DNA from 4 places in the Paenibacillus nuruki genome. Region 2 is predicted to be linked to each of the others. Evidence: riboswitches for the same ligand, from Rfam matches in the RefSeq annotation. Region 2 holds a riboswitch; each other region holds the start of a gene.
The links. Region 2 has a riboswitch for thiamine pyrophosphate ahead of RCP16_RS06155 (thiamine phosphate synthase). Riboswitches for the same ligand answer to the same signal wherever they lie in the genome.
Positions count from the first base shown of each region.

Region 1: it holds a riboswitch for thiamine pyrophosphate, as region 2 does, so the genes downstream of both, thiM (hydroxyethylthiazole kinase) here and RCP16_RS06155 (thiamine phosphate synthase) in region 2, are expected to answer to the same signal.
Region 3: it holds a riboswitch for thiamine pyrophosphate, as region 2 does, so the genes downstream of both, tenA (thiaminase II) here and RCP16_RS06155 (thiamine phosphate synthase) in region 2, are expected to answer to the same signal.
Region 4: it holds a riboswitch for thiamine pyrophosphate, as region 2 does, so the genes downstream of both, RCP16_RS17075 (ABC transporter substrate-binding protein) here and RCP16_RS06155 (thiamine phosphate synthase) in region 2, are expected to answer to the same signal.

Region 1 covers NZ_OY725677.1:3,483,092-3,491,119, reverse strand. Annotated here, with positions in the region: gene RCP16_RS15475 (MBL fold metallo-hydrolase) at 23-760, opposite strand; gene RCP16_RS15470 (TetR/AcrR family transcriptional regulator) at 994-1,560, opposite strand; gene RCP16_RS15465 (DUF1129 family protein) at 1,727-2,395, opposite strand; gene RCP16_RS15460 (alpha/beta hydrolase) at 2,544-3,374, shown strand; TPP riboswitch at 3,560-3,662, shown strand; gene thiM (hydroxyethylthiazole kinase) at 3,833-4,651, shown strand; gene thiD (bifunctional hydroxymethylpyrimidine kinase/phosphomethylpyrimidine kinase) at 4,736-5,551, shown strand; gene thiE (thiamine phosphate synthase) at 5,544-6,221, shown strand; gene RCP16_RS15440 (DoxX family protein) at 6,451-6,978, opposite strand; gene RCP16_RS15435 (DUF3048 domain-containing protein) at 7,411-8,028, shown strand, end outside.
Region 2 covers NZ_OY725677.1:1,364,270-1,372,297, forward strand. Annotated here, with positions in the region: gene RCP16_RS06140 (hypothetical protein) at 1-250, shown strand, start outside; gene RCP16_RS06145 (hypothetical protein) at 237-1,229, shown strand; gene RCP16_RS06150 (ABC-F family ATP-binding cassette domain-containing protein) at 1,537-3,093, shown strand; TPP riboswitch at 3,245-3,354, shown strand; gene RCP16_RS06155 (thiamine phosphate synthase) at 3,598-4,233, shown strand; gene thiO (glycine oxidase ThiO) at 4,230-5,414, shown strand; gene thiS (sulfur carrier protein ThiS) at 5,405-5,608, shown strand; gene RCP16_RS06170 (thiazole synthase) at 5,610-6,377, shown strand; gene RCP16_RS06175 (MoeB/ThiF family adenylyltransferase) at 6,380-7,438, shown strand; gene RCP16_RS06180 (GrpB family protein) at 7,455-8,003, shown strand.
Region 3 covers NZ_OY725677.1:4,382,548-4,390,575, forward strand. Annotated here, with positions in the region: gene RCP16_RS19445 (hydroxysqualene dehydroxylase) at 1-1,058, opposite strand, end outside; gene RCP16_RS19450 (GNAT family N-acetyltransferase) at 1,196-1,597, shown strand; gene RCP16_RS19455 (nucleotide excision repair endonuclease) at 1,758-2,114, shown strand; gene rluF (23S rRNA pseudouridine(2604) synthase RluF) at 2,199-2,906, opposite strand; gene RCP16_RS19465 (TIGR01777 family oxidoreductase) at 3,023-3,919, opposite strand; TPP riboswitch at 4,091-4,194, shown strand; gene tenA (thiaminase II) at 4,339-5,025, shown strand; gene RCP16_RS19475 (ECF transporter S component) at 5,043-5,639, shown strand; gene RCP16_RS19480 (ABC transporter ATP-binding protein) at 5,617-7,215, shown strand; gene RCP16_RS19485 (energy-coupling factor transporter transmembrane component T family protein) at 7,212-7,952, shown strand.
Region 4 covers NZ_OY725677.1:3,844,134-3,852,161, forward strand. Annotated here, with positions in the region: gene RCP16_RS17060 (bifunctional 2',3'-cyclic-nucleotide 2'-phosphodiesterase/3'-nucleotidase) at 1-1,940, opposite strand, end outside; gene RCP16_RS17065 (aspartyl-phosphate phosphatase Spo0E family protein) at 2,271-2,447, opposite strand; gene RCP16_RS17070 (pyridoxamine 5'-phosphate oxidase family protein) at 2,738-3,154, opposite strand; TPP riboswitch at 3,393-3,504, shown strand; gene RCP16_RS17075 (ABC transporter substrate-binding protein) at 3,621-4,661, shown strand; gene RCP16_RS17080 (MTH1187 family thiamine-binding protein) at 4,682-4,972, shown strand; gene RCP16_RS17085 (ABC transporter permease) at 4,981-5,778, shown strand; gene RCP16_RS17090 (ABC transporter ATP-binding protein) at 5,765-6,583, shown strand; gene RCP16_RS17095 (TatD family hydrolase) at 6,583-7,380, shown strand; gene RCP16_RS17100 (response regulator) at 7,435-8,028, opposite strand, start outside.

The sequences.
Region 1 (8,028 bases), 2.1 Mb from region 2:
AGCAGGAAGATATAGATGTTGATTATAGAGACTGTTTGATCGATAAAGAAGACTTTTTCAATTGTGATTCTGCTTGTTGAATAGCGGTATGCATAGCTCCATAAGGATGATCGATCATATGACCGTGTCCTACAGCAAGTAGACTGGGTTGTAAAGCTAACAATCGCTTAGCGCTTTGTAAAGAAAGCTCTTTGCTCCATGTAGCTAATGCAGGGAACGGGAAGAACAATCGTACAGAACCAGCGACAGCAACACCGCCTCTTGTCTGAAAAGAATCTCCAGCGATAAGCGACCGATCTCTAGTATCAAGCAGCGTTATAGAGCCAGGTGTGTGACCGGGAGTAGCAATCACTTGCAAAGAGCCGATCAGATCACCTTCATGAAGCAAAACAGAAGGACGAGTTTGTAGTTTTTTGGGAACACTGCCTTTAATTTTGGTCTGCGGTTCATGCGAGTCTAACGTCATATCACCGATCATCAATCGTGCATCTCGCTCCGAAACGTATACAGGAACATCTGGATAACGTTGATGTAATGTATCTAATGACCCTACATGATCATCATGAATATGGGTCAAAATAATAGCACCTAATGGCTTACCAATCTGAGCAATCGCTTGTTGAATCCCTTTGTAACTATTAGGTAATCCTGCATCAATTAACGTCAGACTGGACTCTTCTTCGACTATATAACAATTTACCGGAAAAACACCGGGTAAAAAAATAAGTTGATGTAATTTATTTTTACTAACTATTTTCATATCAATCACCTCTTAATTACACTATAAACTAATAGTATTAGTTTAAGCAATAACTATATTCATAATTTTAAATAAATATATATCTTCTTTAACTTAAAAGTTGTTTTTTTCTACTCATGAGTACACGATAATTTAGACATAACCATAAAAAAATACACCATTCTAAAGATAGATTGGTGTACACAAAGGTACCGAATCTCAATAGAAATGGTGTATGGATAGATTTATGATTGTTATTGCGAAGTATGCAAACCTTGTAAAAAGGTATCAATAATCAGTTCAAAGCTTTGATTCACATCTACCTTCAGACCAAATCCACCTGTTCTTTCTAAAGAACTGAATCCATGAAGAACACTACGTAGTCCACGTATCGCATGAATAAGAGCATCGTCATTTAGATCAAACCCTGCGAGCACTTGAGTAAATAACTCTAATACTTGATTCTTCATCGTATCCAATTCTTCATCATCCGTATCAGAAATATAAAGCGTCGCTTCATATAGTCCGGGATGAGCACGGGTAAATTCAAGATAAGCACGCGACATCTCACGAATCGCTTTATCTTCCGATCTGCCTACAGTAGCGTGCATCAGTACATTTTTGAGCTGATCCAATCCAGTTAATGCCATTTCACGACGTAATCCCGGTAGTCCATTCACATGATTATAAAGAGAAGGCGAACGAATACCTAGCTTTTTAGCTAGTATGGTTAGTGTCACTTCATCTAGCCCGTGTTCATCTGCTAAGACTGTGGCTGCTTTTACAATAGATTGGAGATTAAGACCGGCACGAGGTGGCAATGTATAAACCTCCTTCAACTATAACTATACCTATTCGTCATTAATGAATAGGATTCGTTTATCAGCTATACATATTCATCAATTCTTCGTTATTGTAATTTATAATGATGGAATTAGCAAAATAGAACATTAATCTACTCATCTTATCTACTAGAGATCAGCGATGTTATTTGCGCATAAAAATAAATTTCTGTCCAACTACTCCAATCACAAATAACAGTAAACTCACCCACGGTACAATCGTAATCACAGGCATCACTTGACGTAAAAAGATACCTACACCAAAAATCAAAATCAAAATTACCAAGTACGTCAAAATAGCACGAGCATTGATTTGCATACCCGGTTTGGTAGTGTCACTTTTTTCAACAGGTTGATCGGTAAATCGAGTTAGCATTTCGACTAAAGCAATCGAACCGACAGCGACAATAATCAGTGTGGCTACATTAATCTGCCCGACAATTCCTGAATCGCTAATACTGATTCGAAATAGACCCATGAGTGCTTGAATAAGAAAAACCCATGTGAGCGCTATCCAAGGAATCATCAAGTAATACATCGGCTTGCTCAATTGACGCTTTTCGGGTAAATTACGAATTAACATATTGCCATATTCCATCGAATCTTTAGCAAATAACTGTTTGGCGGTTTTTCCTTTTTTCTGTGCATCTAATAAATGATGACCCATTTCTAAAAGTAATTCTTCACCAGCTTCACGATCAATACGTGCATCCCGTACATGGACAATCACATCATCATAGTAATCTAAATTTTCGGGTTTTAACTGATCTCGTACAACATTAATATCTTTAACCATCTGGCGTATTGTGCTCATTATTTATTCCTCCATTCTCATTGTTCGAATCTATTATTTTGCCATACTTTCCTTGCGTTGACAATGATCTAGCGTTAATGATAATATGATTTCAAGATTAAAGCTCATTAAACTGATCGGAATTGTTTATTTAAAAGGAGGAATCATCATGGAACGTAATATCGTCATTCGACATCACGACTTGGATCTGACAGCTAGTATTCATTATCCAGAACAGGAACCGCAATTAGTCGGACGGGGCAAAAGCCGTACACCGCTGATTGTGATCTGCCATGGTTTTGTAGGCAGCCGCATTGGAGTGGATCGCCTATTTGTTAGTACAGCCCGTGAATTGGCGGCTGACGGTTATATGGTGGTTCGTTTTGATTATGCAGGTTGCGGTGAAAGCAGCGGCGAATATGGCAATGAAGGCTTAGAATCAATGGTTGCTCAGACTCGTACTGTACTTGATTATGCGATGACTTGCAGTGATATTGATCCGACACGGGTCACTTTAATTGGTCATAGCTTGGGCGGAGCTGTAGCGATTCTGACATCGGTACGCGATCAACGTGTCAAAAGTCTGGTGCTCTGGTCAGCAGTAGGGCATCCATTTAACGATATCGTCAAATTAACAGGACGTGACAAATACGATCAAGCAGTGATCGAAGGCAAAGCCGACCATCTAGGGTATTCATTTACGCCAATATACTTTGATTCACTTGGCAATTATCAACCGTTTCAAGAAGCCAAGCAGTTTAATGGCGATGTGCTCGTTATTCATGGAACAGGCGACGATGTGATCCCTGTCGATTATGCCTTTCTATATCAGAAAGTATTCTGGACACGTTCAGAAGGACGCTGTGATAAAGAAATCATTTTTCAAGCAGATCATACGTATTCTAACGGCACACACCGACGTGAATTGCTGGACAAAACCCGTCAATGGCTTACAGGACGTGAAGTGGCTCAGACCGATTGGCAACACTGGATGATATAAGCGTTTGGCAATATAAACACTTATATCGTAAGATATTTTGCTATCGCAAAAATCATGTTCGATTGGACTAGAAGAAGTAGCGCTTATACTGCCAAGCGCTTGTATAGTAAGATATTAACCAATTTCTCACTCTTTACCAGATCATTCACCAGTGGTATGGTAAGAAAGAACAATTGAATAGTTACTGATTTCACTAGGGGAGCCTGTTGGCTGAGACGAAAATGGATTTTCGGACCCTTGGAACCTGATCTGGATTATACTAGCGGAGGGAAGTGGAGGCTGAATTTTCACTCAAGTTATGTCTACCTGAATGAATGTTTGACCCATTTGTCTCTTTAGAGATGGATGGGTCTTTATTGCGTTCAGCTCTTATAAGATAAAGCCTAACCTTTTCTACATATAATCCAAATAGAATAGGGTAATCGCAAAATATCTATTTATTACAGGAGGCTAATTAAATGAGCTTTTTAGCAAAAGTACAAGCACAAAATCCACTTGTTCATAATATTACGAATATGGTCGTGACTAATTTTACAGCCAATGGATTGCTGGCTTTGGGCGCTTCTCCTTTTATGGCATATGCCCATGAAGAAGTAAAAGATGTGGCTGCAATGGCAAGTGCTGTGGTGCTCAATATCGGTACGCTTGATCCTTATACAGTCGAAGCTATTCTCCAAGCAGGACGCTCAGCCAATCAAGCAGGTGTACCTGTTGTATTTGATCCGGTAGGCGCAGGAGCAACACCTTATCGTACTCAGTCGGCGATACAGATTACTGAGCATGTCCAGATTGATGTGTTACGTGGCAATATAGCTGAAGTCGCTAATGTCATCGGCGAACAATGGCATATCAAAGGCGTAGATGCAGGAGCAGGCGAAGGAAATATGGTCGAGATTGCTGAACAAGCGGCTCGCCAATTGAAATGTATCGTAGCAATCACAGGCGAAAAAGATGTGGTCACTGATGGCAATACCACCTATACCATTGCAAATAGTCACAGCATCTTAACACGGGTCACAGGCGGGGGTTGCCTGCTCAGTGCTGTTGTGGGTGCATTTATCGCAGTGGCTGATCCTACAGAGTCACAAGAACGCTTAAACGCTGTAGTTGAAGCACTAGCGTTTTACGGCATCGCAGCAGAGATTGCTTACCAACAGACGGCAGGACAAGGTACAGGTAGCTTTCAGATCGAATTTATCAATCAACTCTCTCTAGTCACACCCGATATCGTATCCACCCATTCAAAAATCGCAAAAGTCCAGCGCTTGGCAAGATAAGCGCGACATCTTCTAATCCAATAAAACGTGATTTTTGTGTAACAAAATATCTTCTAATCAAATCTATCCAAAGGAGTGAAAAAAATGAATGTATATCAAGCTTTAACGATTGCTGGTTCAGATAGTGGAGGAGGCGCAGGGATTCAAGCCGATCTCAAAACATTTCAAGAACTCGGAGTCTATGGTATGTCTGTTCTTACTGCTGTTACGGCTCAAAATACAAAAGGGGTACAAGGAGTCTATCCGGTAGAAATTGAAGGTATTATTCAGCAATTGGATTCAATCGGTACAGATCTACAACCGCATGCTGTCAAAACAGGGATGTTATTTAGCGCTGAGATTATTCGTCATGTCGCTCAAAAAGTAAAACAGTACCATTGGCAACATCTAGTGATTGATCCAGTGATGGTAGCCAAAGGCGGATCTGTGCTTTTGCAACAAGAAGCATTACAAGCGCTCGTCTCGGATCTGATCCCGTTAGCAGAGATCATCACTCCCAATTTACCAGAAGCAGAGCTACTCACAGGGATATCGATCACCAACATGCAACAGCGTGAACAAGCCGCCACACAGTTAATTGATATGGGTGCAACGTATGTAGTGATTAAAGGTGGACATGATGCATCGACTTCAACCGTTGTGGATTTGTTGTATGATGGACAACATTTTGAATATTTTGAAAGCAAGCGTATTGATACAATGCATACGCATGGGACAGGCTGTACTTTTTCAGCGGCATTGACGGCAACATTAGCTCAAGGTAAATCGATCCATGAAGCTGTAGATACCGCCAAGCAATTTATTCAAGCCGCGATTGAAGATGGACTGGGAATTGGTTCCGATCATGGGCCTACTAATCATTTTGCGTATCAACAAAGGAGCCGGGTCTATAATGTCTAAGCCAGATCAACACCAATTGCGCCAGTATTTACGCCTTTATCTAGTGATGGGTAGTGTCAATTGTACACAACCACCAGAAGAAGTATTAACATCTGCCATCGCAGGAGGGATTACTCTTTTTCAATTTCGTGAAAAAGGGGTCGGGGCACTCACAGGGCAAGCGTACTACCAACTGGCTGAATCTCTTCAACAGATCTGTAGAGAGCATAAGATTCCGTTTATAGTGAATGATGATATTGAATTAGCGATTGCATTGGATGCCGATGGAATTCATGTAGGGCAAGAAGATATACCTGCCGATCAGATTCGTGCACGTCTTGGGCAAAATAAGATGATTGGCGTATCTGCTCATTCGGTCGATGAAGCTAGACAAGCTATTCAAGATGGAGCTGATTACTTAGGCATAGGACCGATCTATCCGACCACTTCCAAAGCTGATGCCGAAGCCGTACAAGGAACACGTACGATTACAGCTCTTAAGAACCATCAGATACATATTCCATTAGTGGGTATTGGTGGTATTCATGCAGATAATGCAGAGCCGATCTTGACCGCTGGAGCCGATGGAATAGCAGTAATATCTGCGATTGCAGGACAAGACAACGTCGAGCAAGCTACGGAGCGATTGAATACACTCACCAAGCACTTTATTGCCAATCAAAAGCAGTAATAGACGGCTTGAAGTTGATTCGAATAGAAATTATTCAAAATAAAATACAAAAAAGTCATTCTGTATACCGTAGCTTAAAGTACGGTGTAGCGAATGACTTTTCAAGTGGATTTCTATTTTTTTATCTATTGTACAGTAGGTTTTTCTGTTCTCCTTGTGATGATCTGTATGTTACTGCGAATAACATCGATCATTCTATAGAAGCCAATTGATTTGATTATTTATATCGTTAAGCGATTTTATGCTGATTAGGCAAGGTGTCTTGTTGTTTGTTACGACGGTTGAAGAAGCGAGTGCGTAAGTAAGGAACGATCCAGCGATCTAGACCAATTTTACCAGCATTTGCACCAGCAACGATAATGAAAATTTCAGCAAGTAACAAGTAAGGGTTGGTGCTTACAGTGCCCGAGAACAAGAATGCGAAGTTCATTACCATTCCCATTAGTGCTGCAAGTGTAGTACATGCACCTAAGATTAATCCAAGTCCGACAAGGAATTCACCGATAGGAACAAGAACATTGAATAGTGCTACATTTGGTAAAGCGAAATGTTGTAAAAATGCGCCCCAGCCTGCTTGTACACTTGGATGTTCTCCGCCTGTATTAGCGATAGCACCTGTTAAGAATCCAGTAGCATCGAATCCGCCACCACTTAATTTTTCCCATCCACCAGCGATCCATTTAAAACCGATATATACCCGTAGTATAGTTAATAACCACATTGCCACACTGTTTTCTCTTAGCCATCTGTTCATGATTGCCACTCCCCTGAATAATGTTTTATTTTTGTAAGTCTGTGCTAACTTGTTGAGTTGGTGATGATCATCTCTTCCATGTCTTTATTTTAAATCACAACTAAATTTTAAAATGTGATAAAAATCACAATCTTAGATAAATTTTTAATATTTTATTATTGAACTGTTAAAATATGGTATATATAAATGAAGTAGATGTTTGGATGATGGTATTCGTTAATTACCTCATATGTATTCTATATAGAAGAAGCTTATGTTTTAATAAGAAGTAGACCGTGTTTTACATCTTCTGCTTGTACATAAACAGCCAGCTGATTTTTAATTCATTTGAAGTTCATATGTGTGTTCTATAGTAGGAATGTATCCTACTGTGCAGATGACAACGATCTGCTACATTGCATAATGATGCTAATCACTGAGGGGGATACTATTGTAATGAATCAATCTGGATTATGGAAAGTAAGCAAATGGACGATTCCACTTGTACTCACTGCTAGTCTGATCGGTTGCGGGTCTGCTGAAGTGGCTACACCTGCACCACAGCAACAACCTGAACCTGCCAAAGTAACTGAACCGATCGCACCAGAAAAGCCAGCAGAAGTGGCCTATACCGCTCCACTTACCGGATTACCTGTAAAGCAACCTTCTCTAGCTAGACCGATTGCGGTCATGATTAACAATGCACCTGCGGCACGTCCACAATCAGGATTAGCACAAGCAGATATGGTCTATGAAGTGCTAGCCGAAGGAGGAATCACTCGTCTGATCGCTGTATATCAGAGTTATCATGGGGATGTGACGATCGGCCCTGTGCGGAGTATTCGTCCGTATTTGATCGGCATCGGGGAAAGTGTAGGCGCATTGCTTGTTCATGCCGGAGGTAGCCCGGAAGCGTACAGTATATTGCAACAAGGAAAGAAAGAGCATTTAGATGAAATCACCAATGCAAGTGCTCCATTCTGGCGAGATTCCAGTCGTAAAGCGCCTCATAATTTATATACAAATGAAGAGAAGTTACGTAAAGGTGCACTCCAAAAAAATTACAAACAAGAG
Region 2 (8,028 bases):
TACTACTGTATATGAAGGGTATTATGAGAATGCGATACTCCCTGTATTGTATCCAGAAAATAGTATGGCTAAAGATGATCCAAGCAGACAATATCGTTTACAAAATGGTGATTATTTCACCGTAAAAGTAGAAAGTACTAATCGAACCATGGCAGCGATCTTACGTGGGATGCTGGGAATTGAAGGAAATCAGAATCGTTCTGCTGTACTTGCACGTTATGGAGGCATGGTGCTCAATGAAGATTACTGATTTTGCAATTTTATTCGTAATTATTTTCTTTCCATTATTTTGGCTAAGTGGACTACATACCGATGAACAGTCACAAGCATCCAGTCTACAAATTTCGTACACTACAGCACTTCGGACTGCTTCTCAAGACGCAGGTCAGGTTATGAGTACTAATGAACAGCAACAATATGAAGCAGGATATTCTTCTAAGAAGTTTTTTCGAGCAGACAAAGAACTAGCTTTACAGACATTTCTGAATACACTTTATTTGAACTTTGGTATTCGTGGTGATGAATCGGCTCAGCAAAATCTTTTACATTATATTCCTGCTATTGTTGTGATAGATTATGATGGGTATTATATTTATGCCACCGAAAATTACATAGGTGCAGATGGATCATCCAATGCTAGACATACATGGCATCCCAAAAAGCCGTATGTGTATTCAGATGCGCAAGGTAACAGTATACAATTTACATTAGATCATACTGTTCATGTGACAGAAGCAAATACCGGCAAAGTATTAGATGGACAAGCAGAGCAGTTAGCTAATGAGACAGATATCGCACTTTTAGATCAAATGGATACCTTTGAGCAAGTTAGACGTACAGCTATCGTGAGTTCGATACAAAAAGATTTGGCTTATTATATCAACAAACACAATGAATATGCGTCTCATTACGGGATTTCTTATACATTTACGTTGCCAACGATCTCGCAAGAGGAATGGAATAATAGTATCAATGATATCGGTATTTTATCTTTTTTACAGGGGATTCCTACAGGTAGCGGTTATTACAATAATTATGCGCTAGGTGGAGGACGATTAGTGAAAAAGACTTCTTGGTTAGGAACAGTCGATCCTGATTCAGGTATTAAATATGCGTATCCTAATGGCTGTAAGTTACCTGCGCCTGCTCAAGATTTATTCACCGATGCCAAAGAAGCAGCGAAATCAGGATACTTTCTACGTGATTGCCGTAATCCTTTAATACATTAATCATTTACTAATTGGAGAGTATTATCTTTTTGACAATAAATAAGAATCGCTCAAGCGAATGGCTACCTATTTACAAGCTTTATTAATCGTTTTTATTCATTTGTTCGTAATAAATTCACTTACAACGGTGTTCAAATTTATTCAAAAAGTAGTAAATATATTTGCTTGATCAGAAAATGAATGTAAAAAAATGAAAATTTTCAGTTCTAGACAGCTTCTGCTTATGTTACAATACACTCTGTAGCAATTTTGTAACGGTGCATATTTAAAAAAGAGATATTTAATATAGACAGGAGCATTATTTAACATGAGTTTGTTATCAGTAGAAAATGTAACGCATAATTTTGGAGACCGGACATTATTTCGGGATGTATCTTTTCGTCTGCTTGCTGGAGAGCATGTAGGCTTAGTCGGTGCGAATGGCGCTGGCAAATCAACACTAATGAATATTATGACAGGTAAACTGTTAAAAGATAGCGGTAAAGTCGAATGGGCTCCGCGTGTACGTTATGGTTATTTGGATCAGCATACGAAGTTAACTGAAGGAAAAACAGTACGTGATGTACTTAAAGATGCTTTCCTTCCTTTACTGGAATTAGAACAACAACTAAACGAAGTCACTAACCAGATGGCAGATGCTTCACCTGAACAATTGGAAGTATTGTTGGAACAAATGGGTGATATCCAAGAACAACTGGAAATTGGAGATTTCTATTTACTAGATACCAAAGTTGAAGATATGGCTTATGGTCTGGGTCTGAATGTGATCGGACTTGATAAAGATGTAACAGCATTAAGTGGTGGACAACGTACCAAAGTATTACTTGCCAAATTACTACTTGAAAAGCCTAATGTATTGTTATTAGATGAGCCTACCAACTATCTGGATGTAGAACACATTCAATGGTTAACACGTTATCTACAAGACTATCCACATGCTTTTGTATTGATTTCGCATGATACGGATTTCATGAATCAAGTTGTTAATGTTATTTATCATTTGGAATTTGCCAAATTAAATCGGTATACAGCTGATTATGCTAAGTTTTTGGAAATGGCAGATATTCAAAAGCATCAACATATTGAAGCGTTTGAAAAACAGCAAGATTTTATCAAAAAACAAGAAGAATTTATTCAAAAAAATAAAGCACGTGCATCGACATCAGGACGTGCGAAAAGTCGTGAAAAGCAATTAAATCGGATCGAGCGAATCGACAAACCGGAAGAATTTGCAAAGCCGACATTTAATTTCAAAGAAGCACGTGCAAGTAGTAAAACGGTATTTGAAGGTAAAGATTTCGAGATCGGTTATACTCACGCTTTATTGCCTAAAATGACTATGAATATTGAACGTGGTGAGAAAATTGCTATCGTAGGTTGTAATGGTGTAGGTAAATCAACTTTGCTCAAAACAATTCTAGGTAAACTTCAACCGGTTAGTGGTAAAACGTATCTTGGCGATTATTTACATTCGGCTTATTTTGAGCAAGAAGTACGCCCGGATCAATTGACACCGATTGATGAAGTATGGAATGAATTTTCGCATTTGAGTCAAAATGAAGTTCGAGGTCACCTAGCACGTTGTGGATTGAAAAATGAGCATATTACACGTCCTATGCGTATGTTAAGTGGTGGAGAGCAAGCGAAAGTACGCTTATGCAAACTTTTATTACGTGAAAGCAACTGGGTACTGTTCGATGAGCCTACCAATCACTTGGATGTTCATGCTAAAAACGAACTGAAACGTGCTTTAAAAGCATACAAAGGTACGATCTTGCTTGTTTCTCATGAACCTGAATTTTATGAAGATTGGGTCACTAAAATTTGGGATGTTGAGCAATGGTCTGAAGCTAAAGCAAAATAATAGATGTATAAATAAAGCTAACAATATCATTTATGTATAATAATTTTAGATGTATATTTACTTTTGATTTACATTATTTGTATATTATATTTCTATAATAATTTGCTTTATCGAAATCTGTTTGCTAAGATGAATAACAAATCGAATAGCTTGAATGCACTAGGGGGGCCGCTTGAGGCTGAGATGAAAGTAGATATTGCTTTCGGACCCTTTGTACCTGATCTGGATCATACCAGCGTAGGGAAGTGGTAGCAGAGTTACGGAAATGTTAGATCATATTGCATGTACGATTAAGTCATTGACTGTATGGAGTAGAAATTATTTTATACAGAATTAGCTTATGACGATTGTCGATATGTTGTCCGTTATTCTAATAATAATCTTGTTTGATCTCAGACAAGAATCATTATTTTCTAAGTTTATACTAGCCACTTCTTTATTCATAAGAAGTGGCTTTTTTGCGTTCACTTATACATATTTTGAAGGAAGGAGAGCATATATCTTATGGAGCTTCATGCCATCAGTACAGGTCAACAATCGATCGATCAGCTTGTAAAGATAGCTTCCCAGATCTATTCATGGACGACCGCTATTCATATTCGTGAAAAAAAGTGGTCTGATTCTCAGGTCATTGATGCTGTCCAGCAGTTGATTCATACAGGAGTGCCACCATCCAAAATCAGGATCAATAGCCGACCTCAATTAGCAGTGGATCTGAATATAGGTGGTGTGCATTTGAGTGAATATATGTCTTATATAACTACAGATGATCCTCTTTCAAGATGGAAAGTCGGGCGATCTGTTCATAGCATAGAGCAAGCATTACAAGCTCAAGATGAAGGGGTCGATTATCTTTTTTATGGACATATTTATGCGACTACTTCTAAGCCAGATCTGAGTCCACGAGGATTGGATCAATTAGAAAAGCTTTGTCATGCTGTATCTATACCTGTGATTGCTATAGGTGGTATTCAACCCGAACATTGCCAAGACATTCATCAAGCAGGTGCTACAGGAATAGCTGTCATGTCGGGTATTTTTGAAGCGGAACATCCACAGCATGTCTGTCGGTTATATAACGAAAGTATTCAACAAGTTACTTTTACCGATCTACAATCACAATCATTAGGAAAGAAGTGAATCGGCGGATGGTTCATCTATCGAATGGTAAGACTAATCATTATGACGTGATCGTTGTAGGCGCTGGCGTTATCGGGGCTGCGCTTGCTTATGAACTGGCACAGCAAGGAGTCAAAGTCGCTTTGTTGGAAAAAAATCAACCCGCTTCTGGTGCGTCAGGGGCAGCAGGTGGAATGTTAGCGGCTCATTCAGAACATTTCGCTCATCAAGAGTTGTATCAATTGGCATTATACAGTCAATCGCTCTATAGCAAGCTGGCTACTGATCTATTGGAGCAGACAGGGATTGATATTGGACTGCGAACAGAAGGATTTTTGCTACCCATGACTGCTGTTCCTACACATACTGATTCCCAAGTAGATCGCAAAGAGTGGTGGAGTCCTTCACATTTAGCACAAGTGGAGCCATATATTCATGCTCCTTCTGGCATGATCTACAATCCAGATGAACCGCAATTAATTCCAGCTTTGCTCAATCAAGCCCTTGTTCAAGCAGCGATTCAATATCATGTCGATTTTTATCCAGAGACTGAAGTATATCGCTTACTACATTCGCAAAAGAAAGATCATATTACAGGTATAATCACTAATCAGGGAGAGATCCATGCTGAACAAGTAGTTTTAACAACAGGCTTATGTACACAACAATTGTTAGCAACAGAGCAGTATCATTTGCCTTTTGTGCCGGTTAAAGGAGAATTAATCGAAGTTAGTACGCCTTCTCAGTATCTTGGACATACGATCTATGGAGAAGGTATTTATATGATTCCCAAAAGCGATTATCGAATCTGGATCGGAGCTACGAGTAAACCAGAACGTACAGATACAACAGTAGATATTTCTGCAATTGCTCAGTTGTTGTCTGGAGCGGAGCAATTTCTACCTGCGGTGGGATCAGCTACGTTTGAACGTTGTTGGTCAGGCATACGACCTGGAACACCGGATGAATTACCTTACTTGGGGCAAATTCAACCGCTCGCTGGATTATGGACAGCATCCGGTCATTATCGCAATGGAATGTTATTAGCTGCTGGCACAGCAAAATGGATAGCAGAGGCACTCATAAATAATCATACAGTTCATATTCCCGATTGTTTTTCACCAGAACGAGCTTTACGAAAGTCGAAATCTCTATCAACTAAATCTTTATCCACAATCGAAGGAGTGTCTACATGGAATTAATAATTAATGGCAATCGGAAATATGTAGAACCTGAATACAATACCGTATCCAAACTACTAGAATCATTATCTCTCGGTCAAAAAACAGTCATTGTAGAGCATAATCAACAAATTTTGCAAAAAGAAGAACATCCGCATATTACACTGGCAGACAAAGATATATTAGAGATTGTACATTTTGTAGGAGGTGGCTGATTTGTTAACGATAGGTACACATACATTTACATCACGGCTATTATTAGGAACAGGGAAATTTACAGATTTACAGATTCAGAATCAAGCTGTTGAAGCTTCAGGTACAGAAGTGCTAACTTTTGCTGTCAGACGATTGAATTTAGATCAAGTGAATGAACCGAACTTTCTGGAAATGTTAGATCTCAAAAAATATAAATTACTCCCAAATACCGCTGGCGCCAAAACAGCAGAAGAAGCGATCCGTATCGCTCGCTTAGCAAAAGCTTCTGGATTATGTGATATGATAAAAGTAGAAGTTATCGGAGATGATACGTTGCTTTTACCTGACCCTTTGGAGACGGTCAAAGCTTGTGAAGTCTTGCTAGCAGAAGGATTTATTGTTCTGCCGTATATCTCTGATGATTACATGTTAGCCAAACGTCTACAGCAACTTGGTGTACATGCGATTATGCCGGGTGCTTCACCGATCGGTTCGGGTAAAGGAATACTCAATCCATCTGCTTTACAATGGATTATCGATCAAGCGACTGTACCTGTGATTGTAGATGCAGGTATACGTTCTCCTAAAGATGCTGCTTATGCAATGGAATTAGGTGCGGATGCAGTACTGCTAAATAGTGCAGTCTCAGGTGCAACCAATCCTGTCCAAATGGCAACAGCAATGAAGCTGGGGGTAGAAGCAGGTCGATTAGGAAGGGAAGCAGGCATGATTCCTGTACGTGAGTATGCTGTGGCAAGTAGCCCAGCAGAAGGGATGATTACCACTTGAACGTGAATACTACCAACATAGAGCAACAACCTGAACAACAAAATCGGTACTCCAGACAAGAACGATTTGCTCCATTAGGGCAAAAAGGTCAGCAACATTTAGCAGAAGCTACTGTACTTATTGTAGGCGCTGGAGCTTTAGGGTCGAGTTCAGCAGAAACGTTAGTGCGAGCAGGCGTAGGTAAAGTCATTATTGCAGACCGTGATTATGTGGAATGGAGCAATTTGCAACGGCAACAACTTTTTACAGAGCAAGATGCTCAAGAGCGTATGCCCAAAGCGATCGCTGCTCAACGTCGTTTACAACAGATCAATTCTGAAGTAGATATACAGGCACATATTGCAGATGTTACTGCTGATGAAATGAAAGATCTAGCTAAAGGTGTAGATCTTATTATGGATGCAACCGATAACTTTGAGACAAGACTTATGATTAATGATATATCACAAAAATATAATATTCCGTGGATATATGGTGGTTGTGTAGGTAGCTATGGTATTACATTTACGATTATTCCGGGAGTTACTCCTTGTCTGCAATGCTTAATGGAATCTGCACCACTTGGCGGAGATACATGTGATACTTCAGGTATTATTCCTCCAGCTGTGCAGATGGTTGTAGCTCATCAATGTACAGAAGCAATTAAGTTACTTAGTGGTAATGTAGATCAACTGCGAGGTACATTGTTATCGTTTGACCTATGGAACAATGAACAAGTCTCGATCAAAATGAGCAGCGCACGCAAACCTCATTGTCCTTCGTGTGGCAGTGAACCCACGTATCCTTATTTGACAAAAGCCGGTCAAAGTAAAACCGAAGTATTATGCGGTAGAGACACGGTACAGATTCGTCCTGCACAAAAAGTAACCGTAGACTTGCAAGAAACTGCTCAGCGCTTAGCCAAATTGGAAGAACATCAAGTCAGTGTTACTCCTTTTTTGGTATCTATGACGATGCAAAGTGGACAACGTCTTGTTATTTTCCGTGATGGACGTGTAATGGTGCACGGTACTAAAGATATTGCAGAAGCGCGGACTTTATATCACAGATATTTTGGTTAAAAAGGAGAGGATCATATTGACTGATATTCACAATGAATCAACTTGGCCTGTCTGGGCAACAGAAGCTATTGAAATTGCTCAACCTGATCCACAATGGGTAGAACAGGGGCAGATGTACAAAAACGAATTAACGATATTATTAACTCCGTTTGCGATAAATGATATTCAACATTTTGGTAGTACAGCGATACCACATCTACCAGCCAAACCTATTATTGATATGATGGCAATTACAGATTCTTTTGATTCATTACCAGCGATCATTTCTGTATTGGAAAAAGAAAACTGGAATTATGTACCGCCTGAATTGGATGGTAAAGAACATCGTAGATTTTTTGTGAAAGTAATCAATGATAAGCGTGTTGCTCATTTGCATATCGTATTGCAACAAGGAGAACAATGGAAAAATCAACTGTTGTTTCGTGATCGCTTAATCGCACATCCAGAATGGGCAGAGCAATATGCTCAATTAAAGCAAAAGCTGGCTGTAGATAACAAAGATGATCGAGAAGCCTATACGCAAGCCAAAACAGATTTCGTACAAAAAGTACTAGGTCATCATTAAGAACGGTCTCATTAACTTAATCTTA
Region 3 (8,028 bases), 2.0 Mb from region 2:
TCAACCAGAATAATCGAAGCTCGTCCTGTTGGACGCTTAAATGTTGTACGAGATTGTTCGCTAAATGACCCTAATTGTGTACCCGGGCCAAACGTTGTATGATCAGCATCTGCTAATTTCTCTGTCGCTTCAAATTGTGCAGTTACATAAGGCATCGATTCTAATGACAAGAAATCCTGAAACCATTCATGATTATGGAAATGTTCAGACAATAACATTTGAGCACGGCGAATATTTGTGGCAACAACTACTTGCTCTCCATAAATCTGTGAACTGTCTTCTAACTGCACACCGACTACTTTTTCATTGTCATATAATAAATGAGACACCGTTTTACCTGTAAGCACTTGTCCACCACGTTCTTCGATCGCTTTGGCAAGAGGACCTGTTATCACATCGGTCATGCCTCCTTTGAAAGCACCAATACGTACTTTGGCTAGACGCGGTAAAGCAGGAGCGAATAGACCGAAAAACGCATACGCTGAGTATTCTTCGATAGGTAAAAAGAATATGCCTGATGATAACGGTTGAATCAATCGTTCGATTGCATCTGTCGACACGCTATATTTTTCCGCATACGCTTTGATCGAGTATTGATCCAAGTAATGTGGTTTGCTGATATAATCTTTAAATCCAGCTGTGAAAAAAGGAATTAGAGACGCTTTATCGGCGGGGGAAATAAGATCGTTATTACCCAACGCACCAGCAATTGTTTTGAGAGGGGCTTTGAACGGATCGAGTCCAAATGTACCTTGTGCTTCGGTATGACGAATATTGGTTGTTTCTTCCCAATGCACCATGTCACTCATCGAAATGCCTGCATTTTTTAGAATCTCAGGAAGCACTGTATAATAACCTAGAAATTTATGAAATCCAGATTCCACTTCCATCCCATCTTCTACCCAGTTAGCAGTTCGTCCACCAATATAAGGAGCGGCTTCAAGTACCATAACACGCTTACCTTTATCCGCTAATTCAAATGCGCAACAAAGACCAGCAAGTCCTGATCCAATAATAATGGTAGGTTCTAGCGAAGAGTCATTTTGCATATGTACCATAATTAAGTTCACCAACCTTTTCATCTTTTACTAAAGTATTAACCATTAATAGGGAGCATCAACTTTATTTGTATACATTTGTATTCAGTATATAGATTCTTTGTTATGATTTGAGATAAAAAAGGGGTTGAAATGAGATGCAGATTATTCATCGTATTCCATCTGTGGAAGAGTATTTGGCTCTACGCAAGGTTTCAGGTTTAAGTGAAATGAGTGTCGAAGGAGCCACTAAAGGGTTGCCGAATACACTTTTTGCTGTTGTGCTTGAAGAAGAAGGGCAAGCGATAGGGATGGGTCGAGTCGTAGGCGATGGTGGATTGTTTTTTCATATTACCGATATCTGTGTACGTCCTGAATATCAAGGTAACGGATACGGCAAAGCGATTATGCGTGAAATCAAAACATACTTAGAAGAGAATGCATCTCCTCAATCCCATGCGGTATTATTTGCAGATCCACCAGCAGATCAATTGTATGCTCAGTACGGATTTACTTATACAGCTCCTCATTCCTTGGGCATGTGGTGGAAAAAGGAATAGAATTTTTCAAAACGTTGGTTTTCACAAATGATACTGACTGCTAATCATTAGAAACCTATAGAGATGATGGTCTACAACATGGTAAGATGAGAGTATTCGTAGTTTTCGAGTGCAAATTATGATAGGATAAACACCTATATAGAATGAGGAAGTGACCATATTGATTAATATAACAATCCCAACAGCGGATGTTACCATTACGAAACAAATTAACCCTGAGCTTAGCCATATTTATGGATTTACCGATTTTCATCTGATTTCGCGTGAAACAGGCGGTATCTTTATGTTCTATAACGAACAAGATGAATTACTATTTGTTGGTAAAGCACGTAAGCTTAGACCACGCGTCAAAAAGCATTTCGAAGACACCGTATCACCGATCAAAGATCACCGTGATGAAGTGACGAAAATTGAAGTCTGCTTGATCGACAACGCTATGGATCGTGAGATTTATGAGACGTACATTATCAATACACTACATGCAAAATACAATGTAGAAAAAGTATTTTACAAGTAAACGTAATAAAGACCTCTTTTATTTGATCCGCTACCTTACATTCGGTAACAGATCATCAAAGAGGTCTTTTTATTTTTCGTTGTGTTAGCGTTTTTTCGGCGTATATTCCAGATCACGGAATAAGCGATTGAGTTCATCGGTGGTAAGATCACGCCACTTGCCTGTTGGTAAATTACCCAGACGAATATTCATAATACGTGTACGGCGTAGCGCACGTACTTCATAACCAAGAGCAGAGCACATCCGGCGAATCTGACGATTCAAGCCTTGAGTCAAAATGATTTTGAATACATATTTGGATTGTTGAACGACCTGACAAGGCAATGTAACCGTATCGAGAATCTCTACACCAGACGCCATGTTTTTTAGAAAAGAAGGCGTAATCGGTTGATCGACCGTTACGATATATTCTTTTTCATGTTTATTTTCAGCACGTAAAATTTCGTTGACGATATCGCCGTCATTGGTCAGCATAATCAAGCCATCCGAGTCTTTATCGAGTCGCCCGACATGAAAAATACGTAAAGGATGATTAACAAAATCAACGATATTTCCCCGAATATGACGCTCGGTTGTACTGGTGATGCCTACCGGTTTGTTAAGCACAATATAGACATTTTCCTGTTCCACTTGGATCGGCTTGCCATTCACTCGAACGTCGTCGCCTTCTTCCACCTGACTTCCAAGCTCGGCAACCACACCATTGATCGTGACAATACCTTCATTGATCCATTTATCAGCACCCCGGCGGGATGTAATTCCAGATTCACTAATATATTTATTAATTCGCACGTATAAGCACACCTTTAACTCTAATTTTTGAGTCAGCTATTCTGCTCGAACTCAAGTCTATCTCTACGATACCCTTTTTTGCTGTATTTTAAAAGAATCATTCACAGATCTATAGATTATGACTTGGTATGCAAAATATGTTGTAGTGCTTTTTCCAAGCGACCGTATTTGAACATGAATCCTTCTTTGATCAGGCGATTAGGAACCACCCAGCGACTTTTAAGTACCAATTCAGGCTCGGTACGGATGATTCGAGCACCTAGATTCAGCATCCATGTGGAAGCAGGCAGACCGCCTTTACGATGCATCACTTTACGCATGGTCGCCATCAGTTCTCGATTGGTGACTGGATTCGGCGACGTACAGTTAAATACTCCTTCAAGAGATTCCCACTCTTGAATAAATAAAATAATTTGGAATAAATCTTCAACATGAATCCAGCTAAACATCTGCTTGCCTGATCCTTGATGACCCCCTAGTCCAAAGCGAACAAGATTTTGAAAAGGAGTCATAACCCCACCGCCCGGACCGAGTACAATCGCTATTCGTAATGCTGCTTGTCGTGTATGAGGAAGGTTAAACGCGAAAAAAGCTTCTTCCCAAGCTTTGGCAACATCGACTGAAAAGCCAGTTCCGATCTCGCCTTTCGTCTCGGTCATCGGACGATCTTCTGCATGACGATAAATAGTCGCTGTACTGGAATTCATCCATACCGCAGGTGGATGCTCACAATCCAAGATAGCGTTTCCAAGAGTCTGTGTGGTTTCTACTCGGGAATTCATAATTTCACGTTTGTTGTGCTCGTTATAACGACAATTGACCGATTTCCCCGCCAGATTAATCACCATCTCTGCGCCATCTAACGCTTGCACAATTCCTTGATAATCATCCCATGCGATATGTGGAGATTGTCTGGAAATGATCTGAACATCTATATTCATAGCTGTAAATTTTTTTTCCAAATACTGCCCGATAAATCCGGTACCGCCTGCTAATACCACTTTACGTGTCATCCCCATCAACTCACTTCTATTCAGATATTTTAATCTGCGTGCAAATACCTAATAATATCTATATTTTACACCATTTTATAAGTGTATAACGGTAAAAAAAGGAAACCACAAGATTCTTATAGCAGTTGACAGTCTCTTCAATCGTGTGTACAGTAAGATGCAAATGAATCGAATGACCACTAGGGGAGCCTTTGTGTAGGCTGAGACGGGAAGATCCCGGACCCTTGGAACCTGATCTAGTTCATACTAGCGTAGGAAAGTGGAGACTGTGCAAGAGTACCTGTACAATACGTACACCTATTCTGCCGCTCCATCACGGGGCGGCTTTTTTGCATGTATTTTTCCATATATTCCAGCAGTGGTCCTTCTTTATTAACCAAGCATCGATCCTGATGCTTCAATCTAAGGAGGATACAATTATGACATTTTCACAGGAAATTAGACAGGCAGCAGACCCTATTTTTGAAGCGATTTTCAATCATCCCTTTGTTCAAGGCATTGCCAAAGGTGATCTGCGTAGTGAGCAGTTAATCCATTATGTAAAACAAGATTTTGAGTATTTGAATTCATTTATGCGTATCTATGGAACAGCGATTGCCAAGTGTCCAACACGCGAAGATATGGCGATGTTTAATGAACAGATTTCATTTGTGCTTCATAGTGAAATTCATCCTCATAATAATTTCTGTGATGTAGCAGGCGTAAGATATGAAGATTTACAAGGATATGCGCTTTCGCCTTCGTCTCATCATTATATTCGTCATATGTTAACAGTAGCTCATGAAGGTGATCTGGGTGATATTTTGGCTGTATTATTGCCTTGTCCGTGGACATACTGGGAAATTGGTGTGAAGTTACTGGAAGAGGTGAAGCCTGATGCATCTCATCCTTTTTATGATTGGATCAGCTTCTATGGCAATCGAACAGATACAATAACGCATCAATTTTGCGCTCGCTTAGATCAATGGGCAGAGCAGACAACACCTGCACATCGTGCACGTATGAAAGAACATTTTCTACTGAGCTGTCAATTTGAATATATGTTCTGGGACATGGCTTACACGCTACAAGATTGGCCTGTACCGATGGAGGTTGCACGCGTATGAATGCTCAGCCGATCCATATGACATGGAAAATGAAAGAGGTTGTATTAACAGTTATTTTAGCTGTAGCTTGCGGTGTGATTTATCTAGGTTGGTCTACGTTATGGATACCGATCTCAGCACTGGTTGGACCGGTAGGTGCAGGATTTATGTTTGGCATCTGGATTATAGCAAGCCCGATTGTGGCTTATATTATTCGTAAGCCAGGGGCGGCATTGATCGCTGAAGTAGCGGCTGCGGCGGTAGAGCTATTAACCGGTAGTCATTTTGGCTTATCTGCCTTATTGATCGGTGTGTTTCAAGGGATTGGAGCAGAGATTGCTTTCGCTCTATTTGGCTACAAACGATATAACTTGATGACTCTCATGTTGTCCGGTGCATTGGCAGCGGTAGGTGGAGTCCTTTATAACGTTATTGCTAACGGATTCGGTTACTATACAACTCAGATATTGCTGTTAACGCTGATTATTCAAATGATCAGTGGAATGATCTTAGGTGGAGGGTTAGCTAAGATTGTCGTAGAAGCTTTGTGCAAAACAGGAGTGCTGGATCAATACGAAATTATGAAAGCACGGCGGAAGAAGGGAAAACCTAATGGAATCGCTTCTGGAGTGTAAAGACCTGTCGGTACGCTTTTATAATCGAGAAGCTAACGTTTTGAACGGTATTGATCTGTCGATCTCACGAGGTGAAAAATTACTTATTTTGGGACCTAGTGGAAGTGGGAAGTCGACACTATTATCTGTGTTATCAGGCATTATTCCTGAACATGTAGAAGCCGAGGTGGAAGGTGAGATTCGATTAGCCCCTCAATGTGGAGTCATGTTCCAAGATCCAGATTCCCAGTTCTGCATGCTTCATGTGGATGAAGAGATCGCTTTTAGCTTAGAAAATCGCTTGATTCCCCGTGCTCAAATGGATGCCATGATAGAGACTGTCATGAAGCAAGTAGGTCTGGATATAGATGGGCATACGCCGATCGAGACATTGTCTGGTGGCATGAAGCAACGATTAGCATTAGCATGTCTGTTGGCGCTTGAACCAGAAGTTCTTTTTTTCGATGAACCGACCGCACAATTAGATCCAGTCAGTCGTAAAGAAATCTTTCAATTGCTACATGAACTAGCAGATCAGCATGGACAGACAATGGTATTTGTCGAGCACACTTTAGATGGCTGTATACAGTGGATGGATCGAGTCATTCTTATGAATGCGCAAGGCAGTATGATTGCGCAAGGAGAGCCAGCAGAGATGATCCAGCGATATCGAGCAGAGATGCAAGAAGCAGGCATCTGGCAACCCAAATTATTTCCGTATACATGGGACGATGTGCAAGATCATCCTTCGCATCCGTTAGCACAGCGATTGCAACAGACTTTACAACAACGACGTGCTTCTGCATTAGATGCAGACCAAGAAGGTAAGGGTGGGTCTGCTATCATCGTAACCGAGCAACTGGATATCGGTTATCGTCAAAAGTCTGTGATGCGTGATATGAATATCCGTATTCCGTCAGGGGAATGGGTAGCGATTGTCGGTGCGAATGGAAGTGGCAAAAGCACATTTCTCAAAAGCCTGATCCGTCTAGAACGTATCCGTAGCGGACAACTTTACTTTCAAGATATCCTTTTGAAAAAGTGGAGTGATCGCGATCTATATGAGCAAGCAGGATTTGTTTTTCAAAATCCTGAACTGCAATTTGTGACAGATACTGTATTTGATGAGATTGCTTTTGGAGGACGACAACGCAATTGGAGCGAAGAAGAAGTGTATGCCAGAACGGTACAGTTGCTACAGGAATTCGGCTTAGAAAACTATCAGGATCAACATCCATTTACACTCAGTCTGGGGCAAAAGCGGCGCTTGAGTGTAGCGACCATGTTGTTATTTGACCAATCTTTACTTCTATTAGATGAACCGACCTTCGGACAAGATGCACGTACATCGGCTGAATTAATCAAGCGATTACAACAACGGCAAGCGCAAGGCACTACGATTGTGATGGTGACACACGATATGGATCTGGTCGATGAATACGCCAATCGAGTGATTGTGTTTGATCAGGGCAAAGTAATCTATAATGGTGCACCGTATCATCTATTTACACATCCCGAATCTATCGGTCATCATGCGATTATTGCTCCGCTTCATTATCAACTGATGAAGCCAGAGAAGGAGCGGAGTATTATATGAAAAGCAATGATTCCTGGTTATCAACATTGAATCCGACGATCAAGTTGGTAACTCATTTGTTAGTGATGTGTGTATTGATGGCAGTCACTGATCCTCGGATCACCTTAGCGATCTGGATAGTAGCACTGGTGATTGGATTGACGTTAGGTGGATGGCGTATTCCTTATTTGCTCAAACGGTTATTGCCGTATACGATCTTTTTTGTGATGATTTTTTGGATGATGGCGGCCTTTGGTAAAGGGGAGCATACTCTGTGGCAATGGGGATGGTTCCATATCACCGAAGAAAGTCTAAACAATGGACTAATGATCGCACTTCGTATGCTTGGCTTTGTCACTTATGGCTTGCTGTTCACGTCTACAACCGATCTGACCGCTATGATTATGAGTCTGGTACATCAATGCCGATTGTCGCCTAAATGGGCTTATGGACTGTTAGCTGGATTTCGCTTTATCCCGCTTTTTCAGACGGAACTAGCTCAAATGAAATCAGCACATAAGATTAGAGGATATAAGCAGAAGAATAGTTGGAAATCCTTCATCCGCTACGCCCTACCGCTATTCACTCAGGGTATTCGGAAGTCTGAACGAATAGCGATAGCTATGGAAGCACGCGGATTCACAGGCACGCGCCAGCGCACGTATTATCTGACTCCGCAATTAACGGGGAGAGATGGATGGTACTGTGGATTGTTATTGGTGGTTGTTCTGTGTATAGCTGTAGTATTAAAAACATAGATTCATAGAAGGAGCATCTTGTTGTAGTCAAGATGCTCCTTTTTTTACTTTCTATAGTATTTGCATGCCGATCACA
Region 4 (8,028 bases), 2.5 Mb from region 2:
ACATAAGCAATTGGATCTGCTCCTGCTACCGCTTTAGCACTAGCTAGTGCATCTTTTGCTTTTGGAGAAGTATTGAATGTCACCGTTGGATTGCCTTTGATTGGTGCAAGTGACCAGTTACCATCAGCAGCTGGATCGATTGTTTTGTTTTCACGGATATAATCGATAATCACTTGACGGTTCTCGTCTGGTGCAGCTAGGATAATACGTTTACCATCTGGATTCGCCAATTTAGAAGCAGATGCACGATAGTTGTTTGTAGCTACAACAAATTTTTGTTCGGGATCAATCGCTTTACCGTTAAATTGTAAATTCACAATACGGTTAGAAGATGCGTTGAGAACTGTTCCTTTTGCATCGTATTTAGGTGGTTGTGTAACATCAATTTGGTATGTTACGCCATCGATAACATCAAAGTTATACGTTGGGAAGTCCATATTGATTAACGCTTGCTCACCGGATTTAGCTGGATCGATTTGATTGAATTGTCCTGCAGACCATTCCAACCAGTTTTTCACTTCAGCGCCATTGACAAGCACAGCGTGAACTGTATTTGGGTATACATAAAGGTCAGATACGTTTTTGATTGCTATTGTACCTGCTGGAATATCTGTGTAGTAACTTGCTCCTGAACGTCCACCTGCTTTGAATGGAGCTCCAGCAGAAAGGATTGGCAAGTTCTCATATTCTGTACCTTGAAGTTGTTTCTCCAGATACCATTTCTGAGCATTCGTTACGATCTGGATCGAAGGATCATCTTCTACCAGTGCAAAGTAACTTGTAATACGAGCTGTAGATTCACCTACAGGTCCACGAATATAACCTAGTGTTTCTTCATGTTCATGATATACAGAATCGACGACACCTTGATCTGCTTGAACCAATGCTTTTTTGGTTGCTGTATCATAGATTGGACGAGCTTCTACTTTAGAATCGCTTACTGTCCATTTGTCGCCCTGTTGTTTCAGTTCAAGGTCAATAATACCCAAGTGATCGCCCCAGAATCCTGGCTCTACAGAAGGAACACCATTGATTGTACCTTTTTCAAGATCAACGCCTGTTTTCCCAGCAAAATCAGCACTAGGGAATACTTTGTGTGCATGTCCGAACATAATCGCATCAATACCTGGCACTTTGCTCAAGTACAACACGGAATTTTCCATCAATTCAGTCTGTGGAATATCTTCAAACCCAGAATGCGGAACAGCAATAATAATGTCTGCGCCTTCTGCTTTCATTTGTGGAATAAATTTGTTCGCTGTTTCGATAATATCTTTAGCAACCACTTTCCCCGACAAGTTTGCGCTATCCCATTGCATGACTTGAGGTGGTACGAAGCCAATAACGCCTACTTTAATTGTATGCTTAGCTCCACTTTCGTCAGTTACTTCTTTATCTAGAATAAGGTAAGGTGTAAAGTAGTTCTTCTCGCCTTTACCTGTACCATCATCTGTATAAATATTAGCATTTACATAAGGGAAATTAGCACCTTTTAACGCATTGCCCAAGAAATCAAGGCCATAGTTAAATTCATGGTTACCGATATTTCCAGCATCGTAGCCCAATTGGTTCATGGCTTTGTAGACAGGATGAACTTCGCCTGTTTTTAAAGGATCGACTTTAGCTACATAATCGCCTAACGGATTACCCTGCAATAGATCACCGTTATCAATCAATACACTATTGGTTGCTTCTGCACGAGCATTTTTGATCAATGTCGCTGTTTTAGCGTAACCGTATTGATCTGTAGTTGCATCTGAGTAGTAATCATAGTTCATTACGTTAACATGAATATCTGTTGTCTCCAACAAACGCAATTTCACTGTAGATTCAGAAGAAGTGGTTTCTGCTGCAAAAGCAGGAACTGCCGACACTGCAAACAATTGCAGCGCTGCGATGACAGTAATTGCTTTTTTAAATGTTTTGTTTCCTAAGTTCAAAATAAAAAACCCCTCCCAAATATATTCGCATTTGCTTGACCTTTTACGACTTTATCTCTGCGCCCGATATGTATTATCAGCATGAATAACTCGCTTAACCATAGTTCATGCTGTTTTAAAACGATTACATTATATATTGTAATCTATTTATAGAATAGGCAAGATAAAGAAGAAAAGGCTACCAAAAGAAACGCATGATAGAATTGTATACTATCAGCTGATATATTTGAAGGGTTATTAGTTCTATTTTTTATGAAAATGATATTTATTTTACGAAAAATTCTATATTTTACATGATTGTGTTATGTTTCTTTTCATAAAATCTATACATTAAGGTATTAAAAAATCGGCATCTTGATCTTTATATTGAAAATACATATCTAAAATTCGATCTAATTGCTCGGACTGATCCAACACACGATAATCACGTACTCCGTGTTCTTCTGCCATCTGGTTCAGTATGCGGCGTTCCTGTTCGATCTGCTGTTCAATCTGTTTTAAATTCAAGGAAACCACCTCCAGTATAGTTCCTTTACAGTTCTACAATAAGAACTTTCAGTTTATTCCACCATCGGCATTTTACATGTTATGATCTAAAATAATTCTACTTATCTTTTTATACCTTATTTGGGCATACCTTATCAAGTTCCTCAAGTACCTATTTTATCCTTTTTTTGGAAATAAAAAGACGAAAAAACTCGGAATTTGAATTTTGCATTCATTTTACTTATTTCGCAAATTCAAATCCCGAGTTTTTTATACTATTACTGCCTATTTAATTCTTTTGAAAAAGAATATTATGCAGTCCAAGTTTGTTTGTTGCCATCTTTATCTGTATATTCAATCGTTTGTGGTTTGATATCTAGGATCACATAATCAGGATCTTCTGGACCGGAGAACCATTCTTTAAATTCTTCTTTCCAGACACGTTTTTTGAGTTCGTCGTCTGTAGATACAGAACTTACGCCTTCAATTTCAACAACTTGACTTGTGCCGCCTTTTTCATAACCCAACAATACATAACAGTTCGGATTTTTTTCTAACTCTTCGACTTTATGTGTTTTGCGGTTCGTCGCGAGATGAATATTTAAGCCTTCATTATATAGCGCCATATAACGTACTTTAGGTTTGTCATTTTCTACAGTACCTAGTGCACAAAATGGGTTACCTTCTAATGCAGTCAAAATTGCTTGTTCTTCAGCTGTTTTACTCATGATCAATCTCCTCCTGTATATAAACGTATGGGTGTATTCAATTTCTTAGTCTATGTATATCGAATAGATATGATAGAAAAAGATTGAATGGAACTTTATTAGTTACAAACTTCCGTATATGTAAATACCCTTAGACCGAGTTCCTGAACCGAAATAGATTGTCTATTGCTGATGACAACGCATTCTCTGTACTGGACAGTTGATACCCTCTGGTCTATAATTACAATGTAAAAAAACCGCATACGTACAGGGGAGCTAGTTGCAACTGGCTGAGAGTGTATTGTGATAAATACAGACCCTTATACCTGATCTGGATAATGCCAGCGTAGGAAAGTAACAAGTCGTTATATGCTGTATGTTGAGCTTATAATTGCACCTATGTCGTCCCGATGGGGGCGTTTTTTTTATGCCTTTTATCAAGTGAAGACCGATTCTACTATTTGATTGAACAGAAAGAAGGGTTAGGATGATTGGAAATAAAAAAGGGTGGCGGAAAAGCTTACCATGGTTAATGGTAGGTTTATTATGGATCACAACTGCATGTGGTTCAGCAGCAAGTACAACCAATACAACAGATGAAGCGGGCAATACATCTGCACTTAAAGATGTCAAAGTCGTTCTAGACTGGACACCTAATACAAATCATACCGGCTTATATGTAGCCCAAGCACAGGGCTTTTATAAAGAAGCAGGATTGAATGTCGAAATTATAGCGCCCGGACAAGGCGGAGCAGATACGATGGTCGCTTCTGGTGAAGTGCCTTTTGGAATCAGCTACCAAGAAAGTGTCACACAAGCTAGAGTACAAGGTGTTCCACTCGTCTCGCTTGCTGCTGTTATTCAACATAATACTTCTGGCTTCGCAGCACCTACAGATCGCGGGATCAAAACGCCTAAAGATATGGAAGGCAAATCCTATGGCGCTTGGGGCTCTCCTGTTGAAGAAGCTGTCATGAAATCAATTATGGACACGGACGGCGGCGATGTTAGCAAAGTTAAAAGTGTGAATATCGGGAATGCCGATTATTTTACAGCAGTACAAAAAGGAATCGACTTTGCCTGGATATTCTACGCATGGACAGGCATAGAAGCTGAACTTCGTGGTCAGCCGTTAGATATGTTATATGTTAAAGATTATTCTGACCAACTGGATTACTATACCCCTGTTATCGTAACCAATGAGAAGCAGATCTCTACCGATCCTGAATTGGTCAAATCATTTATGGCGGCAACCAGTAAAGGGTATGAATATGCGATTGCGCATCCAGACGAATCTGCGGATATCTTGCTCAAAGCTGTTCCTGATCTTGATCCTAAATTAGTAAAAGCCAGTCAAGAATGGTTATCTCCACGTTATCAAGATGATGCACCACGCTGGGGTGAACAAAAACAATCCGTCTGGGAAGGATATGCCAACTGGATGTTCAAGCAAAAATTGCTCGATAGTCCATTAGATGCAACTAAAGCCTACACCAATGATTATTTACCTGCGGCAACGACTAAATAGAGCATAAGGAGATGGATAGAATGGCACATACGTTACTCAGTATTCAAGTAATTCCCAAAACACAAGCAGGTGAGAACTCTTATGATTATGTAGATCGGGCGATTGAAGTAATTCAAGCATCCGGCGTGAAATATGAAGTGCATCCCCTCGAGACTACTATGGAAGGCGAACTTAGCGAATTGCTAGAAGTGGTTCGTCAAATGCATGAAGCTTTGGTGGAGAAAGGTAGTCCTAGTATCATTTCTCAGATCAAGATTGCACATAGTCCATCCGGTATCAGTATGGATGGATTGACCGAGAAGTACCGCTAATGTCTGCTATGAGATCATGGTGGAAAAGCATATGGCCGCCCCTGGGGGCGGTTGTTTTATTATTGGTCATCTGGCAATTGGCAACCAGTCTATTCCATATTGAAGCATGGATTCTGCCAAGTCCTGCGTTAATTGGACATGAAGCTTGGAGTGAAAAAGATCGACTGGGTCTGCATACGTGGGCAACTTTAAAGTTAACATTATCCGGTTTTAGTATCGGGGTCGCTGTAGGTCTACTGGTAGCAGGAGTACTTCATTACACTCCGTTTCTACGTTCAGCGCTATATCCGTTATTGATTTTGAGTCAAAATATTCCGACGATTGCACTGGGACCTCTACTTGTCATCTGGTTCGGATTTGGTATTTTATCCAAATTAATCGTGATTATTCTCGTCTGCTTTTTCCCGGTCACGATTGCGGCACTCAGCGGACTGGCTACAACCGATCGAACAATGCTCAATTATATGCAAATGATCGGTGCTTCCAAAAGCCAAATCTTTTGGAAATTAGAATTGCCTTTTAGCTTACCTTCGATCTTCTCTGGCGTAAAAATTGCAGCAACCTATAGTGTGATGGGTGCAATTATCGCAGAATGGATCAGCAGTAGTGAAGGAATAGGCTATTATATGATGTTACAGAAATCAGCATTCCGTACTGATCATATGTTTTTAGCGATTCTAGTCGTTGTCGCTATCAGTCTTTTGTTATTTATGATTATCAATCTTATTGAAAAATGGTCTATTCGTTGGCATCATCCTGCATCGATGCGTTCTGGCAAAGGAGGTTCCAAAGATGTCGATCAATAAATCTCAATCTTCACCTATCATCACGAACACTTCTACGCCACTGTTAGCATTACAACAGATCAGTAAATCTTTTGCACAAGGCAAGCAATCTTTACATGTGCTACAAGACATTTCTTTACATGTTGATCAAGGAGAATTTGTCTCGATTATCGGCCCTTCCGGTTCAGGTAAAAGCACACTGTTACAGATGATCGGTGGTGTCGTTCTTCCCGATCAAGGTGATATTCTGTTAGATGGTCAAAATATAACAGGACGTAAAGGATTAAGTGGCTATATGCCCCAACAACCGGCACTGATGCCATGGCGAACGATTCAGGATAATGTAATTCTAGCGCGCGAGGTTGCAGGCTTACCACGTAAAGAATCACTAGACTTAGCACGTCACTGGTTGGACAAAGTGGGATTGGGTGATTTTGCTTCTGCTTATCCTCATACTTTATCTGGCGGTATGCAGCAAAGAGTCGCTTTTCTTAGAGCATTGCTAGGTCCTCGTGACTTACTTTGTCTGGATGAGCCATTTAGTGCTTTGGATGCTTTTACACGCAGTGAGATGCAATCATGGTTGTTAAATATTTGGGAAGAGAATAGACGATCGGTTATTTTCGTTACGCATCATATTGAAGAAGCTTTGCTGTTGTCCGATCGCATCTATGTACTGTCTCGTCGTCCAGCGACCGTGCTACACAATATTGTTGTGCCTTTCCCGCGCCCAAGACGAGAAGAGATTACCGATGATCCAGCATTTATTGCTTTACGTAGACAACTGATGAATGCGATGCGTCATACAGACGAAGGTGATCTATGATGAATAAGGTCTATGCTCCATTGATAGATAGTCATATTCATCTGGATCAATATGATGATCCGAAGATTGAACAGATGATTCGGTCATTGGCTGATCTGAATATTCAATCTTTAATCAGCGTCTCAATGAATCTGTCTTCCTGTCAGCGCACAGAACAGCTTGCTCAGCGCTATCCGTCTATTGTTCAACCTGCGTATGGTTATCATCCAGAACAGCCTTTACCTGACGCTCAAGAGCTTCAGACGTTATTGTTGTGGATCGAACAGCGTATAGATCGACTGATTGCTATTGGGGAGATTGGATTACCTTATTATCGTCGGCTTGAAGCGATAGAACGTGGCGAGTTATTGGACGAGCAAGGATATCAAGATGTACTGTCTGCTTTGCTCCAATTGGCTGCTCGTTATGATAAGCCTGTGATCTTACATGCAGTCTATGAAGATGCTGCAATCGCTTGTGATTTGCTAGAGCAATATGGTGTTACCAAAGCACATTTTCATTGGTTCAAAGGATATCCTGAAACGATTCAGCGTATGATCCATAACGGTTACTCTATTTCATTTACACCGGATATCCAATATGAGCAGGAGATTCAGCAATTAGCAGCCGTATATCCTGCTCATCTCGTTATGGTTGAAACCGATGGGCCGTGGCCATTTGAAGGTTCTTTTGCAGAACAGATGACTCATCCTATGATGACTGCTGATGTATGCCGTGAATGGGCGAAGATTCAAGGACTAACGGAGAAAGAAGCACGTCAGATACTGTATCAAAACACACTATCTTTTTACACATAAAATAAGGCGCACTGTCCATTATGCGGACAATGTGCCTTATTATTTTACTGTAAATTATTTATTTTGTTCTTGAGTCTGCTCTTGTTCAGGTGAGCTGACTTGATCAGGCTGCTCCCAATCGGAAAGCCATACCAAAATAACAGATAACAACTGTTCTACATTCATCGGTTTGCTGATGTAATCAGATGCTCCTGCTTCAATACATAATTCACGATCATCTTTCATCGCTTTCGCAGTTAACGCAATAATAGGCAAGTCTTTCCACTTTTCCTCTAAGCGAATCCAGCGCATCGCTTCATATCCATCCATAATCGGCATCATCATATCCATCAATACAATATCTGTAGATTCGGCATGTAGAAGTGCAATCGCTTCTTCCCCATTTTGTGCACTACGAACATGCATCCCTTTGAGCTTGAGCACGCCTTCTAATGCAAAAATATTACGCAAATCATCATCAACAACCAGCACAGATTTGCCTTGTAATCGAGCTAACGAATCTTCTTGTTCTTCTTTGTCCATCCATGTTGGAGATACAGGCTTGGTCACAGGCTGTCCTTCTTCATTAATAGCAAGTGAAGGAAGGTATAATGTAAATGTACTACCTTTACCCAATTCACTTTGAACTGTTACATAGCCCCCCAGCAA